2 regions of the Spirillospora sp. NPDC047418 genome follow, and region 2 is predicted to be linked to the other one. Evidence: riboswitches for the same ligand, from Rfam matches in the RefSeq annotation. Region 2 holds a riboswitch; the other holds the start of a gene.
What was found. A riboswitch is a leader RNA that binds a small molecule or an ion and turns the genes downstream of it on or off. The one in region 2 is predicted to bind S-adenosylmethionine.
Positions count from the first base shown of each region.

Region 1: another riboswitch for S-adenosylmethionine. It lies ahead of ABZ806_RS00825 (aminotransferase class V-fold PLP-dependent enzyme); the one in region 2 lies ahead of thrC (threonine synthase).

Region 1 covers NZ_JBEYTW010000001.1:208,401-216,599, forward strand. Annotated here, with positions in the region: gene ABZ806_RS00810 (FKBP-type peptidyl-prolyl cis-trans isomerase) at 1-1,107, shown strand, start outside; gene ABZ806_RS00815 (transglycosylase domain-containing protein) at 1,397-3,985, shown strand; gene ABZ806_RS00820 (DUF8711 family protein) at 4,032-4,403, opposite strand; SAM riboswitch class IV at 4,454-4,570, shown strand; gene ABZ806_RS00825 (aminotransferase class V-fold PLP-dependent enzyme) at 4,612-5,868, shown strand; gene ABZ806_RS00830 (SseB family protein) at 5,970-8,199, shown strand, end outside.
Region 2 covers NZ_JBEYTW010000025.1:6,611-14,809, forward strand. Annotated here, with positions in the region: gene ABZ806_RS17815 (DUF5959 family protein) at 1-85, opposite strand, end outside; gene ABZ806_RS17820 (hypothetical protein) at 101-502, opposite strand; gene ABZ806_RS17825 (MoaD/ThiS family protein) at 552-827, opposite strand; gene thrC (threonine synthase) at 841-2,085, opposite strand; SAM riboswitch class I at 2,102-2,243, opposite strand; gene ABZ806_RS17835 (cation diffusion facilitator family transporter) at 2,360-3,298, opposite strand; gene ABZ806_RS17840 (alpha,alpha-trehalose-phosphate synthase (UDP-forming)) at 3,420-4,961, shown strand; gene ABZ806_RS17845 (sulfotransferase family protein) at 5,022-6,044, opposite strand; gene ABZ806_RS17850 (RNA polymerase sigma factor) at 6,284-6,835, opposite strand; gene ABZ806_RS17855 (serine/threonine-protein kinase) at 6,958-8,199, shown strand, end outside.

The DNA.
Region 1 (8,199 bases), on a different contig from region 2:
AAGGCGAAGATCCCGAACGCCCAGAGCATCCGCAGCCCCGAGTTCACCCCGCACGGCATCAGCGCGGGGCGCGGCAGCGGGCTCAACCGGCCGTCCGCCCCGTCCGCGCTGACCGCCAAGCAGGCGCGCAACCGGCGGCTGATGGTGATCGCCGGGATCGTGGTGGCCGCGCTGGCGATCACCGGCGGCGTGTACTGGTGGGTCAACCGCCCCGACCCGGTCATCGAGGTGACCGGGAAGTTCGCGTCCGAGCCGAAGGTCGAGATCCCCACCAAGCTCGCGCCGGCCCGGACGCTGAAGGTGACCACCCCGATCAAGGGGACCGGCCGCGCGCTCGCCGACGGCGACACCGCCTACGTCTCCTTCGCCACCTACAAGTGGGCGAAGGACAAGGACGAGGAGAACTCGCGCGTCAAGAGCACGAGCGAGAAGGTCAGCTCCACCTGGGAGCAGCAGGCCCAGCAGCCGGGCGGCCCGCGGCCCCTCGTCCTCGGCAAGAGCGGGCTGAAGGAGATCGACAAGAACCTGGTCGGCAAGACCGTCGGCAGCCGGATCGTGCTGCAGCTCCCGCCGTCCAAGGACCTCAGCCAGCTGAGCCCGCAGCAGATCACCGACAAGGACGCGGTGGTGTTCGTCATGGACATCCAGGCCGCCGTCCCGAAGGACCCGAAGCCCGAGGGCACCCCCCAGAAGCTCGACGACAAGAACCTGCCGAAGGTCGAGGACAAGGGCGCCAAGGAGCCCAAGATCACGATCCCGGACGCGGACGCGCCGGACAAGCTGCAGGTCAAGACCGTCGTCCAGGGCAACGGCCCCGCGCTCGCCAAGGGTGACGACGCGATCGTGAACTACGTCGGCAAGATCTGGAAGAGCGGCGACAAGTTCGACTCCAGCTGGGACAACAAGCAGCCGGTGAACTTCCCGATCGGCACCGGCGCGACGATCCCCGGCTTCGACAAGGGGCTGACCGGCGCGAAGGTCGGCAGCCGCGTCCTGCTCGTCCTGCCGCCCGCGGACGGCTACGGCAAGCAGGGCAGCCCGCCCAAGATCAAGGGCGACGACACCCTGGTGTTCGTCGTGGACATCCTCGCGAAGATCGAGAAGTGAGCCGGGCGCGGCACGGCCGCGCGGGCGGGATCGCCTGAGGACGAGGTGCGAGCGGCGGGGTTCCCGGTGGGGCCCCGCCGCTCGGCGTCGGCGGCATCGGCGGTGACGCCGGCGGCCTCCGCGGCGGCCTCGGCGGGTTTCGCGGAAAGTCGGTGTTGCGACGTCCGTCACGACAACCGGCGGGACGCATTGCCCGTCCTCTATTGAGAAGCCCCGGGGTTGCGCATTGGGCGGCCGGCGCACGTATCCCCTCGGGTATCGTCGGTAACGCATTATTCACGGGGGGCTTGTGAGCGACAGCGAAAAGGGCCCGGAGGACGACGCGTCCACCGGGTCCGCCGAGGTGGACCGCCAGGACACCGAGGCCGGGGAACCGGCCGGCACGGACCGCCCGGCGACCGGCACGCTGGCCGCGGAGACCGAAGAATCCGTCCAGGACGCCGAATTCCCGGACGGGGACGACAAATCACAGAACGGCGGCAAGGGCCGCGAAGCGCCGGACTCCGCCGGTGAATCCAGCACGGCGGATGAGCCGGACGAGCCCCGCGAGACGGGCGGGCCGGGCGACGTCGCAGATGAACCGGGGTCCGATGGTGTCGAAGCGCCGGGCACCGGAGATACCAAGACCATGCCCGCCGCCTCGTCCAAGCACGCTGGATCGCCGCCGTCCGGAAACGACGGCGGCGGAGGCAGCGGAGGCAGCGGCGGGGGGCGCGGCGGCGAGGGGCCCGGGAAGAAGCCGCGGAGCCGCCGGTCCCGGTTGCTGCGCCGGACGCTCTTCCTGCTGCTCGGGTTCGTCGCCTTCGTCATCGCCGCGTTCGGTGTCGCCTACCTCTTCACCCCGGTCCCGTCGCCACAGGAGAAGGCGATCGCGCAGGGGCCGACGTTCTACTACTCCGACGGCAAGACGCAGATCGCGAAGACCGGCATCAACCGGGACGCCGTGGACCTCGACCGCGTCCCGGAGAGCACCCGCAACGCGGTCATCGCCGCGGAGAACGGCAGCTTCTACGACGACCCGGGCGTCTCGGTGCAGGGCACGACGCGGGCGTTCTGGTCGACCGTGACCGGGCAGCAGCTGCAGGGCGGGTCGACGATCACGCAGCAGATGGTCCGCAACTACTACGGCGGCATCGGCAAGGAGCGCTCGGTCACCCGCAAGCTCAAAGAGATCATGGTCGCGCTGAAGGTCGACCGGGAGAAGCCCAAGGACTGGATCCTGGAGCAGTACCTCAACACGATCTACTTCGGGCGCAACGCCTACGGGGTGCAGGCCGCCGCGCACGCCTACTACGACAAGGACATCTCGCAGCTGACACCCGCCGAGGGCGCCTACCTCGCGGCGGCGATCCAGCAGCCGAGCAACTTCTCCGACCCGACCGGCGCGCAGCGCGCCCCCGCCGAGCAGCGCTGGCGCTCGGTCCTCGGGAACATGGTGCGGGACAAGTACCTGACGTCCGCCGACGCGGCGGCGATGACCTTCCCGGTCCCGGACAAGCAGAAGATCACCGACGTCCTCAAGGGCCAGAAGGGCTACATGGTCAACGTGGCCAAGAAGGAGCTCACCGAGCGCCGCGGCTACAGCGAGGACGAGATCAACCGCAGCGGGCTGAAGATCACCACGACGTTCGACAAGCGGCTGATGGACGCGATGAAGCGGGCCGTGACGCAGAACGCCCCGGACGGGATGAGCAAGAAGATCCGCACCGGGGCCGTGTCGGTCGACCCCGAGACCGGGCAGGTGCTCGCCTTCTACGGCGGCCGCGGCTACCTGGAGGAGGCGCTGAGCAGCGCGTTCGGCGACCACGCGCAGGCCGGGTCGGGGTTCAAGCCGATCGCGCTCGCCGCGGCGCTGAAGGACGGCCGGTCGCTCAGCAGCACCTACGACGGCAGCTCGCCGCAGACGTTCGCCGGGTCGTCCATCCACAACGACAGCAACGAGAGCTTCGGCATGGTGAACCTCGTCACCGCCACCGAGCACTCGATCAACACCGCCTACGTCAACCTCGGCCGGGACATCGGCAACGACAAGATCGCCGAGATGGCCGAGAAGATGGGCGTCTCCGCGTCGCAGATGACCAAGGACCAGCGCAACGCCGCCACGTTCCCGCTGGGGATCGTGTCGCTGCACCCCGTCCAGCAGGCGGGCGTGTACGCGACGTTCGCGTCCGAGGGCGTACACCGGACGCCGTTCGTGGTGAAGTCCGTCACCGACAACGAGAACCACAAGCGCACGTTCACCGAGAAGGGGAACCGGGCGCTGAGCGCGCAGAACGCGCGGGACGCGACCTACGCGATGCAGAAGGTCGTGCAGGGCGGTACCGGGACCAACGCGCAGCTCCCGGACGGCCGCGACGTCGCGGGCAAGACCGGCACGACCGACAAGGGCAAGGCGATCTGGTTCAACGGGTTCATCCCGCAGATGGCGACGTCGGTCGCGATGTTCCGCAGCGACGGCAAGCCGCTGGACATCCCCGGCTACGGCGCCTACGGCGGGCAACTGCCCGCGCAGATCTGGCGCACGTACATGACGGACGCCGTCGGCATCAAGGACTACGAGCCCGAGTCGTTCGGGTCGCCGTCGGAGCGGCCGGGCGGCGGCTACGGGCGGCCGACGGGGCCGAGCACGCCGGGCCGGACGGAGCCGCCGCGCACGGAGGGCCCGTCCGGGCCGCCACCGGACACCGAAGAACCGGACCTCCCGACCCCGCCGACCGATCTGCCGACCATCATCCAGCCGCCCGACGGCGGGGGCGGCGGCGGAGGCGGTGACGATCCCGGCGACGGCGGGGGCGACGGCGGAGGCGGCGGAGGCGGTGACGACGGCGGGGGCGGCACCGGTGGCGGCGGAGGCGCCCGCTCCGGCCCGAACGGCTGACCCCCCGCGCGGCCCCGTGTTCCGGGGCCGCGCGGGCGGCGGGCCTTCAGTCGCAGGCTTTGCCGATCGTGGCCGGTGTCTCCTTCATCACGGTGTTGAGCTGGGAGACGTCGCCGGTGCCGGCGGGGGCGGCGGCGGCGCGCAGCTTGTCCGCCTCTCCCTTCAGCGCCTTGGCCAGGGCGTCGTCGTCGGCCTTCTTCGCCAGCCCGTCCATGCGTCCCGCGAGCTGCTCGGTGGCCTGCCGCCACTGCGCGGGCTCGGCCGCCGGGATACTCCTGACCTGCGTGATGTACTGCTGGAACGCCTTCTTGGTGTCGGTGCACACCTGGTCCGAATTGCCGCTCAGGGCCCCGCACCCGCTCAGGGTGCCGAGCACCATCGCACCCCCGGCCAGCGCCAGAACCGCCCTGTACCGCATCGCACCCTCCCGCTTGATCCCCGATCGGACCCGCATATAATTCCGCACAAGGTCATGAGCGCCAGCGTCAAGCCCCGGCTTGCTGGCCGGCAACCCTTCGTCCGCGATGGGGTGCCCCGGGTGAGGACCTGGCCGGACGCGGCACCGCGTTCCGGCAAGCGCGGATCCCGATCTGTCCTCCGGGGTCCCTGGCCCGGAAGGTCCCGGTATGCCCACGCTGCTCGCCCGCTCCCCCCGCACGCCTGCTGTGACGCGCCCCGAGGGGGTCCGGGTTCGCCGGATCCCGCGCATTGTCGGGGCGGACGTCCCGGTTCCGCTGCGCGACGGCGGCCACGTCCCGTACGCCAACTTCGACTACGCCGCGAGCGCGCCCTGCCTGGAGGCGGTGCAGGAGGCCGTCACCCGCGCGCTGCCGTACTACAGCAGCGTCCACCGGGGTGCGGGGTACGCGTCCCAGGTGACGACCGGCGCGTACGAGGAGGCCCGGGAGACCGTCCGCTCGTTCGTCGGCGCGTGGCGGCGGTCGGCGGTCGTGTTCACGCGCAACACGACCGACTCCATGAACCTGCTGGCCCGCGCCGTGCCCGCCGGGACGAGCGTCGTCGTGTTCGAGACCGAGCACCACGCGTCCCTGCTGCCGTGGAGGCGCGCCGTCCGGCTCCCGGCGCCCGCCACCCCGGCCGAGGCGGTCTCCGCCGCCGACCGCGCGCTGGCGTCGTGCCCGATCGGGTCGCGGCTGCTCGTCGTCACCGCCGCGTCCAACGTCACCGGCGAGCTGTGGCCGATCGAGGAACTCGCGCGGGTCGCGCACCGCAACGGCGCCCGCATCGCGGTGGACGCGGCGCAACTCGTCCCGCACCGCCCGTTCGACATGACCGCGCTCGGCCTGGACTACGCCGCGTTCTCCGGCCACAAGCTGTACGCGCCGTTCGGCGCCGGCGTGCTCGCCGGGCGCGCCGACTGGCTGCGCGCCGCCGAGCCCTACCTGAAGGGCGGCGGGGCCAGCGCGTCGGTCGGCGCGACGACCCGGTGGGCGGCGGCCGCGGAGCAGCGGCACGAGGCGGGCTCGCCGAACGTCCTCGGCGCCGTCGCGCTGGCCGCCGCCTGCGACGCCCTCTCCGCCTCCTGGGCGGAGCTCGCCGCCCGCGAGGACGTTCTGGTCGAACGCCTCCGAACCGGGCTCTCCGCACTCCCGCACGTGCGGGACCTGTCGTTGTGGGGCGACCGGGCGCCGCGCGTCGGGATCGTGTCGTTCACCGTGGACGGCTGGAACGCGCGCGACGTGGCGCTTACCCTGTCGGAGGAGCACGGCATCGGCGTCCGGGACGGGCGGTTCTGCGCGCACCCCTTCGTCCGGCACCTGGCGGGCGGGGACACCGCCGTCCGCGCCAGTCTCGGCATCGGGACGAGCGAGGAGCACATCGACCGGCTGCTCACCGCCCTCGCCGGGCTGGCGGCACGCTGACCTGCGGACACCCGCCCGCGGGCAGGCGAATATGCTCTTTGGTCCTGTTCGCCCATGTAGCGTAGGCAGTCGCGCGGGGACGAGCACGGAGGAAACAGGGGGTGGCGACCGTGGCCGACGCGTGGCGACCCACGTCGGAGCTGGAACACCGACTGCAGGAGACCGTACGGGCCGGAGACCAGGAGAGCTACTTCCGCCTCCTCGCGGACAGCGAACTCGTCGTCCCCGTCCCGCCCGAACTGGTGGACGGCGTGCTCGCGAACGAGACGCAGCCGTCCTGGCCGACCCAGGAGGAGGACGGCCGCGTCCACGTCCTGGCCTACACGTCCGCGTCGGCGATGCGGGCGTGCCTCGGGCCGTCCTACCAGCACTTCATGACCGTCCGGTTCGGGGACATCGCGGAGACCTGGCCGGACGCCCGCTGGTGGCTCGCCATCGACGCGCCCGCCCACGGCGTCGGCGCGGTGCTGCCCATCGAGGCGCGGATGCCGGCCTGGTTCGTCCGCCAGGTCGCCGAGGGCGACGGCCGCCCGCCGCAGGTCGGCCGCGCGCCCGCCGCCTGGGAGGAGCTCCGCGACCAGCACCGCGACCTGCCCCGGCAGTCGCCCCGCCCCGAGTTCCAGCCCGCGAACGACGTCGAGCGCGAACTGCTGCGCGCCGCCGCCGGCAACGACCACGACCTGTTCCTGCAGACGCTCGCGGACACCGACGTCCTGCTGCCCGTCCCGGACGACATGGACTTCGCGCTGCGTCCCGGCCGGCCCGGATTCCCCTGGCAGACCCGCGAGGTCGACGGCTCCACGGTCGTGCCGGTGTTCACCTCCTCCGAACGCCTGCTCGAAGCCTCCGGCGCCGGCACCGAGTACATCAAGCTGCCGTTCACGGTCGCGCTGCGCTACTGGCCGAACCACGACTGGCTGCTCGCCATCAACTCCGGGTCCCCGGCCGGCGGCACCGTCCTCGCGCAGCAGCTCCCCGGCCTCGCCACCTGGGCCGACCAGCGCGCCGCCCAGCGCATGACGGACCACTTCGAACCGCAGAACGACGTCGAGCAGCGCCTCTTCGACGTGGCCCGGCGCCGCGACACCGACGCCTTCTACCAGACCCTGCTCGGCGCCCAGGTCCTGGTGTCCGCCGACACGGACACGCCGTGGGGCATCGTCCCCGGCGACGCCGACTTCCCGTGGCGGCCCGTCCCCATCCACGGGCGGACGTCGATCCAGGTGTTCACGTCCCTGAAGTGGATGAACGAGGCCATCGGCTCGTCCCGCTTCATCATGCCGAGCCTGCACGAGATGGCCGCCGCCTGGCCCGACGCCGACTGGACGCTCGTCCTCAACCCGGGCACCCCCATCGACGCCTCGATGACGGCGGACCAGCTCCGCACCCTCCGCGGCCCGGCGACCCCGCCGTCGGCGTCCACGCCCCCGCCTCCGGAGACCCCGGCGGTGCCGGTGGCGCCGGCCGTCCCACCGGAGGCGACGTCCGACAAGCCGGTGACGCCCGGCCGCCACTCGGCGCCGGCCACCGAGCACGAGTACGCGGCCCCCACCGCCGAAGACCCGGCCCGACATTCCGGCATCCCCGGCGAGGCGCCGCACTTGGCCGCCGCCGAGGGACCCGGCGCGCCGCTGGGCCCGGAGACCGGCCATCACACCGCACCGCCGCCCCTGGGCGCCACGGGCCCGCCGTCCACGCCCGCGAGCGAAGCTCCGCGCGGCGAAGGCCAGGAGTCGGCGGCTCCCGCCGAAGGCCCGCGCGGCGCCGCCCCGTCGCCCGCCGCCCCGAGCGGCCTGCCCCGCCGACACGCGGCCCCACCATCCGGCCACGTCCCGGGCGGCACCGCCACACCGCCCGACACCACAAGCCCGGACAGCGGCGGTCACGAACTGCCCAGCCGCACCGGCGAGACGCCGCACCACAGCCCCTACGCGTCCCGCATTCCGCAAGAGGGCACGCAGGACGTCACGGGCCCCGAGCGGGCCGCCGCCCCACACGAAGGCGTGGGCGGCGGACGCGGCCTTGAGGGAACCGGCACGGCTAGCACGGCCCCGGGTTCCGAGGCCGGCGGCACAGGCGCGCCCGAGTTGCCGCGTCCCGGCGAAACACCGCACAACGTTCCCGGCCTGGCCGGTGGACTCGGCACCGGTCCCTTGGACGGCTCCGGCCATCACGCGGGCACGCCACACGAGCGCCTCTCGGGTGACCCGGGCGCGTCCAGCACGCCGGGCCACATCGCCGAGGGACCGCACAGCGAGCACGGCCCTCCGAGCTTCCCGGGCCCGGCCGCTCCGGTGGAGAGCGCCCTACCCGGCACGACCAACGCACCCG
Region 2 (8,199 bases):
CGTCCTGGCCTGTTATGCGGAGGACGACGCTGTTTCCGAGGTCGTCGGCGAGATGGATGAGTTCGACCGTGTCATGCTCTGCCACCGCGCCATCCTAGGGTCAGCCGACACCGCAGGGGGCGGCGCTGACGGTGGAGACGTCGGCGCCCGGGAAGACGAAATAGGCTTCGGCGGCCAGGCCGGCGGGGACCAGGGCGCAGAGGGCGATCAGGAGGATCGGGGCACAGAGGACGCGGGCCCACTGAGGCGAGCGCGCGCCGGCCGCGAGGACGGCCACGGCGAGGACCGCGGCCAGCGCGGTGGAGGCGAAGACGCCGACGGGCAGCCAGGCGCCGTAGCCGTGGCTCCAGTGGGCGGCGGCGCGGTGGTGGAGGCAGTCCAGTTCGCGGGCGCGGTCGGCGCGGGCCTGGAGGGCGGACATGGCCCAGAAGCCGAGGATGGCCAGGCCGGTCAGGGCGGGGGCCAGCGCGCCCGGCCAGCGCCAGAACGTGGCTTGGGTCATCCGGGGATGATAGGGGCGGGCCCGGCCGGAGCCGGGCCCGCGGGTGATGTCAGCCGCCGGCGACGGCGGGGATGATGGAGATCTGGGCGCCGTCGGGGGTCGGGGTGTCCAGGCCGTCGGCGAAGCGGACGTCCTCGTCGCCGACGTAGACGTTCACGAAGCGGCGGATCTTGCCGGCGTCGTCCAGGATGCGGGCGGAGATGCCGGAGTAGTTCGTCTCCAGGTCGGCGACGACGGCGCGCAGCGTGGTGCCGTCGGCCTTCACCTCGGACTCGCCGCCGGTGTAGGTCCGCAGGATCGTCGGGATGCGCACGGAAACGCTCATGGTGCTCCTCTTCTCAGGCGAGGTCGGCGGCGCGGAACGCGTCGAGGGACGGGGCGATGTTCGCGGACGGCGCGACGACCGGGGCCACGGCGTCCAGGGTCTTCAGGCCGTCCCCGGAGTTGATGATCACGGTCTCGGCGGACGGGTCGAGGGTGCCCGCGCCGATCAGCTTGCGGAGGGTCGCGACGGTGACGCCGCCGGCGGTCTCGCCGAAGATGCCCTCGGTGCGGGCGAGGAGGCGGATCCCCTCGACGACCTCGGCGTCGGTGACGTCCTCGACGGCGCCGTTGGTGCGGCGGGCGACGTCCAGGACGTAGGGGCCGTCGGCGGGGTTGCCGATCGCGAGGGACTTGGCGATCGTGTCGGGCTTCACCGGGCGGACCACGTCGTGCCCGGCCTTGAACGCGGCGGCGACCGGGTCGCAGCCGGCGGCCTGGGCGCCGAACACGCGGTACGGCCTGTCCTCGACGAGGCCGAGCTTGATCAGCTCCTGGAACGCCTTGTCGATCTTGGTGAGCTGGGAGCCGGACGCGACCGGGACGACGATCTGGTCGGGCAGCCGCCAGCCGAGCTGCTCGGCGATCTCGTAGCCGAGCGTCTTGGAGCCCTCGGCGTAGTAGGGCCGGACGTTGACGTTGACGAACGCCCAGTCCTCCTGCTCACCGGCGATCTCCGAGGCGAGCCGGTTGACGTCGTCGTAGTTGCCGTCGACCGTCACGAACGTCCCGCCGTACACGGCCGTCGTGATGATCTTCTGGGCTTCGAGGTCGGACGGGACGAACACCGCGCTGCGGATCCCGGCGCGGGCCGCGGCGGCGGCGACCGCGTTGGCGAGGTTGCCGGTGGACGGGCAGGCCAGCACCTTGAAGCCGAGTTCGCGGGCGGCGGCGAGCGCGACGGCGACGACGCGGTCCTTGAACGAGTGGGTCGGGTTGCCGCTGTCGTCCTTCACCCACAGGCTCTGCAGGCCGAGGCTCTCGGCGAGGTTGTCGGCGCGGACGAGGCGGGTCAGGCCGGGCTCGGTGTTGGGCGTGTCCGCGACGTTGGACGGGACGGGCAGCAGCCCTCGGTAGCGCCAGATGTTGCGCGGCCCGGACTCGATGGAGTCGCGGGTGACGCCCTGGAAGTCGTAGGCGATCTCCAGGGGGCCGAAACACTCTTCACAGGCGTAGAAGGGGCCGAGATCGCGCGTGGAGCCGCATTCGCGGCAGACGAGCGCGGTAGCGGGTCCGAGGTCTGTGGCAGGCGTGAGTGCCATGAGGGCGAGGCCTTTCTCCCCATCTTCCCTGCGCCACCTTGGTCGCAGGCCGGAGTTGGCACCATCTCCCGGCCGGCCTCGCAGGATCGCGAGTGCGCCATAGCCGGGTGGTTGCCGGGGCTTCGCAGGGCCGGTCCCTCCACCCCTCTGGATGAGCGGTATTCAGTTGTCGATCCACGAGTGGTTTGAACTCGTATGGGTGACTTTACATGAGCTGATCGGATGCCAGACAGCGCGGTCCACCGATTGAGACGTTACCCGGACGAGGTCTTGATCACGCCGGCGACTCCCGGCGGACGGTCCGCTGGGTCGGGTCGAGGAACACGTGCCGGACGATCGGGAGCCGCTCCCGGAGCCGCCGGTCGATCTCCCCGGCGACGTCCTCGGCCTGGTCGGCGCTGATGTGGTCGGAGAAGTTGACCTTGGCGGCGACGAGCAGCTGCTCGGGGCCGAAGTGCATGGTGAGCAGCTCGTCCACGCCGGTCACGCCGGGCGCGTCGAGGATCTCCGCGCGGATCTCGTGCTGCGCGTCCGGGTCGGCGGCGCGTCCGATGAGCAGGCCGGTGCTCTCCTTGCCGATCAGCAGCGCGAGCGCGACGAGCAGCAGCCCGATGAGGACGGACGCGAGCCCGTCCCAGAAGTCCGACCCGGTGATCTGCCGCAGCACCAGCCCGCCCGCGGCGAGCGCGAGGCCGACCATCGCGGCGCTGTCCTCGAACAGCGCGGTCTTGAACGTCAGGTCGGGCGACTTGCGGACGTGCTCGACGAGGTCGCGGTCGGTCGCGCGGGTCTCCTTGCGCGCCTGGTAGAGGGCGCGGATCCAGGACGTCCCCTCCAGTACGGCGGCGAGGGCGAGGACGGCGTAGGCGAGCCAGACGGCCGTGCCGGCGGCGCCGTGGCCGGTCATGGTCAGGATGCCCTCGAAGATCGAGAACCCGGCTCCGGCGACGAAGATCCCGAACGCGGCGAGCAGCGACCAGACGTAGCGCTCGTTGCCGTAGCCGAAGGGATGGCGCCGGTCGGGGGGACGTTCGCTGCGCCGCAGCGAGGCGAGCAGGAAGCTCTGGTTGAGGGTGTCGGCGATCGAGTGGGCGCTTTCGGCGAGCATCGCGCTCGACCCGGCGAACAGGCCGGCGACCAGCTTGGTGATCGCGAGGATGGCGTTGGCCGTACCGGCGACGAGCACGGTCTTCGTCGTGTCGGACCTGCTCATCCCGCTCCGTTACCCCTTACAAAACAGGCTAATCCGGCCGATGTCCGGCCGATGTCCGGCCGTGGCGGAAACCACGCGGGTCACTGTGGAGCACCCCGGTCACAACTGAGACCCTGCCGGTATGAGCCAAGTGCTGGTGGCATCCAACCGGGGCCCGGTGTCGTTCTCGCTGTCCGAGGACGGTGGGCTCGCCATGCGGCGCGGTGGCGGCGGGCTGGTGTCCGGCCTGGCCGCCGTCACGGGCGCCCCGCGCGACCCCGGGCCGCCCCGCCCGGCGGAGCCCGCCCAGGCGCCGTCAGAGCCCGCCCCGACATCGTCGCCGTCCGCCCGGACGCCGTCGCCGTCCGCTCCAGGCCCGGCTGTGCTCTGGGTGTGCGCGAGCCTCAGCGAGGCCGATCGGACGGCCGCCCGCCGTTCACCGGACGGCCGCATAGACGAGGCGGGATACGACACCGGTGGCGCGGCGGTACGGATGCTCGACATCCCCGCGGACACGTTTCACCGTGCGTACAACGCGGTGGCCAACTCGACGCTGTGGTTCGTCCACCACCTTCTGTACGACACACCGCGCAGCCCGCATTTCGATGCCCGCGCCCGCCGCGACTGGCAGTCCTACGAGGCGTACAACGCGGCCTTCGCGGACGCCCTGGCACGGGACGCCGCCCATGGCGCGAAGACGGCGATCCAGGACTACCACCTGTCGCTGGCCCCGCGGATGCTCCGCGAACGTCGTCCCGACCTGAGGATCGTCCACTTCTCCCACACGCCCTGGGCGCCGCCCGAGTACTACAAACTCCTCCCGGACGACATCGGTACGCAGATCCTCCTCGGCATACTCGGCGCCGACCATGCGGGGTTCCTCACCGAGCGGTGGGCTTCGGCGTTCCTCGACTGCTGCGAACTCGTCCCGGGGGCACGGGTCGACCGTGCCGCCCGCACGGTCACCTGTTCAGGGCACACCACGCACGTGGGCGTCCACGGTCTCGGCGTGGACGAGGAGGCATTGCGGCAGCGCGCGGACCAGCAGGACGTCGTCGAGCGAGCGCGCGCGCTGAGGGAGCAGGTGGGCGACCGCCAGCTCATCGTGCGCATCGACCGGACGGAACTGTCGAAGAACATCGTGCGCGGTCTCGCCGCCTACCGGGAGTTGCTCGTCAACCATCCCGAATGGCGCGGACGCGTCGTGCACCTGGCGTTCGCGTACCCGTCCCGCTACGACCTGCCCGAGTACCGCGAGTACACGGCGGCCGTCCAGCAGATGGCCGCGCAGATCACCGAGGAGTTCGGCACCGCCGACTGGGACCCGCTGATCCTGCAGGTGAACGACGACTACCCGCGGTCCCTCGCCGCCTACGGCCTGGCGGACGTCCTGCTGGTCAACCCCATCCGCGACGGGATGAACCTCGTCGCGAAGGAGGGGCCCGTCCTGTCGCGGCAGGGCTGCGCGCTGGTGCTGTCGCGGGAGGCGGGCGCGGCGTCCGAACTGTCGGAGGACGCGCTGATGGTCAACCCCTTCGACGTCTCGCAGACGGCGGAGACCCTGCACCAGGCGCTGCTGATGCCGCGCGCCGAGCGGGCCGAGCGCTGCGCCCGCCTCACCGCCGCCGCGACGGCGCTCCCCCCGCAGCGCTGGTTCGCCGACCAGCTCGCCGCCCTGGACTAGTGGACGGATCGCGGTGCGCCGCCCGCTCCGGGCGGGTGGACGGGCGGCACACCGCAGGCTTCAGGAGGTGCTGGCGGAGGTCTCGGTGACCAGCCGGCAGTCGACCGGGTTCGGTTCGTGGTGCTGCTTCCAGCGTTCGCGCAGCGCGTCCTTGCGCTGCGCCATGCGGCGGTGGGCACTGACCCGGGTGAAGTGGGCGAGCTGGGACGTGGACGGCTTCGGCAGCCCGCTCGGCTCGTAGCCGTACTCGGCGAGCCGCTCGCCGAAGGCGGCCTCGGCCAGGCTGATCTCCCACGGGTCGAGGCGCTCCGCCCACGACCCGATGCGGCCCGTGTTGACCTCGTCGCGCGTCCGGCCGTGCCACCTCTTGCGGGACGGGACGATCTGCCGCGCGAGGCCCTCCGGGTGCGTCATCGCCGGGTCGAACTCCTCACCGAGAAAGCCGCAGAGCCGCGTCAGCTCGTCGGCCGGGTCGGCGACGAGCCGCTCGTACTGGAGTTCGTAGTAGGTGTCGGGGCCGAGGCGCGCGGCGAGCCGGCGGCCCTGGTCGACGGTCTCCCGCCAGAGCGACACGGCGTGGTGGACGTCGCCGTCGTACCAGGGCATCTCCAGCAGGGAGGCGACGCAGTCCCGGCCGTCCCGGACGAGGTGGACGAACTGCGCGTCCGGGAACAACCGCAGCAGCGTGCCGGCGTGCCTGGCGTAGCTCGGCCGCTTGTCGCCCCAGCGCGGCTTGCCGTGCAGCCGCGCGTAGGCGCGGAACACGATGCCGAGCGCGGAGCCGAGCGTCGGCGGCCCGTCGGCGATCTCGTCGACGACCTCGCCGGCGTCCAGGCCGAGTTCCCGCACCTTGGTGGAGCGGTCGCTGGTGATCCACTCGGCGAGTGCGCGCCTGTTGTTCCTCTCCGCGAGGTCACCGAAGTCGCACCTCGCCGTATAGGCGGGGAGGACGAACTTCGTCTCCGCCGGGATCGCGATGCGGGAATGCGAGTGGAGCATCAGCCGCAGCAGGGTCGTCCCCGAACGGGCGCAGCCGAGAACGAAGATCGGTCGGTCGTGGCGGGAGGCGGATCCTGATGGCATGCACCGATGCTGGTGGAGGCGCCCTGGTCACGGCCCCTGTTCTGGACGCACCGTTACCGCGCGATGACCGACCTTTGACGGCCCGCCCCGCCACGGGCCCCGTCAAGGGCGGGGTCCACACCCGTGGCCGGTCAACCCGGCCATGACGGGCTCGCCCCGCCACGGGCCCCGTCAAGGGCGGGGTCCACACCCGTGGCCGGTCGACCCGGCCATGACGGGCTCGCCCCGCCAGGGGCCGGTCAGGTGTAGGACTCGCCCAGTGTCTGCCGGACCTGCTTGCGCGCCTCGTGGATGCGGGACTTGACCGTGCCGAGCGGCAGCTTGAGCTGCTCGGCGATCTCCGCGTACTCCAGCTGGGACACGTCCCGCAGGACGAGGGCCTGGATGAGGTCGGGCTTGCGGGCCTCCAGGTCCTCCATGGCGTCCAGGATGTCGACCCGGGATCCGGCGATGACGCTGGTCCGGCGCGGGTCGGGGCGCTGCTGCGGAAGCTCGCCCGCCTGCTCGACCGACCGCCGCTTCAGCGACCGGTAGGTGGACCGGGCGGAGTTGGAGACGACGACGTGCAGCCATGTGCTGAACCGCGACCGGCCCTCGAACCGGTGGATGTTGCGCGCGACCTGGAGCAGCGCGTCCTGGCATGCCTCTTCGGCGTCCTGCCGGCAGGGCAGGAAGCGCGAGCTGTGCCGCAGCACGTCCGGCTCGATCTTGCGGAGGAGCTCGTTGAGGGCGCCCTGGTCGCCCTGAGCGGCCTTCACCGCCAACTCCTCGGTCCTCTCGTCGAATGCCATGCCGCCTCATCGCTCGTTCGCGGGCTCACCCCGTTTGCTGGGATGATACGGGAGTGTCCTTCCCAGCATCTGTAGGCCGTTACCGAATCGATCGCGTCCTGGGTTCGGGGGCGTTCGCCTCTGTGTGGCTGGGGCACGACGACGCCCTGGAGTCGCAGGTCGCCATCAAGGTGCTGAACAGCAACCTGGTGGACGATCTGGACGTGCGCAACCGGTTCCTCGAGGAGGCCCGGATCCTGCGCCGCGCCGACTCCGAGCGGCTCGTCCGGGTGCACGACATCGGCGAGCTCCCGGACGCCCGCCCCTACTTCGTCATGTCGTACGCCGACCGCGGGACGCTCGGGGACCGCATGCGCGAGCGGCCACTTCCGGTCACCGAGGTCGTCGCGCTCGCCGAGCAGATCGCCTACGGCGTCGAGGTGATCAACACGCTCGGGGTGATCCACCGCGACCTCAAGCCGTCCAACGTGCTGTTCCAGTCGACGGCGGACGGCGGCGAGAAGCTGCTCATCGCCGACCTCGGCCTGGCCAAGGCCCTCGCGCACGCCTCCGGGGCCTTCACGCTGCCGGTCGGTACCCCCGGGTACATGTCGCCGGAGCAGGCGCGGTTCGGCGGCGGCCTGGACGTGCGCGCCGACGTGTACGGGCTCGGCGCGCTGACCTACCACATGCTCACCGGACGCGCCCCGGGCCCGGCGCCGGTCAAGTCGCCGCCGAGCGAGCTGCGCGAAGGGCTGCCGCCGGCGTTCGACCAGGTCATCATGCGAGCGCTGGAGGTGGAGCGGGAGAAGCGGTGGCCGACCGCGGAGGCGTTCGCGGAGGCGCTGTCCACGCTGCGCCCGACGACGGCCCCGGCGGCACCCGGCCCGCCACCGATGCAGGCCGCACCCCCGGCCCCGGCCCCGGCCCCGACCCACGCCCCGGCTCCGGCCCCGGTCCCGCGGATCGACGCGGACGCGACCGTCCAGGACTTCTACCGGGACGGCACCCCGGCGCAGCCGCCCGCTGCTGGTCCTGCTCCCGGTCCTGCTCCCGGTCCCGGCCCCGGTCCCGGCCCCGGTCCTGGTTCCAGCCCTGGTCACGGTGCTGGTCCCGTTCAGCAGCCGCCCGGCCCGGGGCAGACCGCCGCCGCGCACCAGGGCGTCCCGCCCGACATGCGGACACGGCTGGACCAGCCCGTGGAGGACGACGTCCGCACGTCCGAGATGCGCCTCCCGCCGGGCCCGCGCGGTGACGGCCAGGCGACGATCGTGGACGACCCGGCCAGGCGCGCCACCCCGTTCGGGCAGGGCGAGGGCCCCACCTCCCCGGACCACGACAACGACCGCACGGTGTCCTACCAGGGGCCGCCGCAGGGCGGCGAC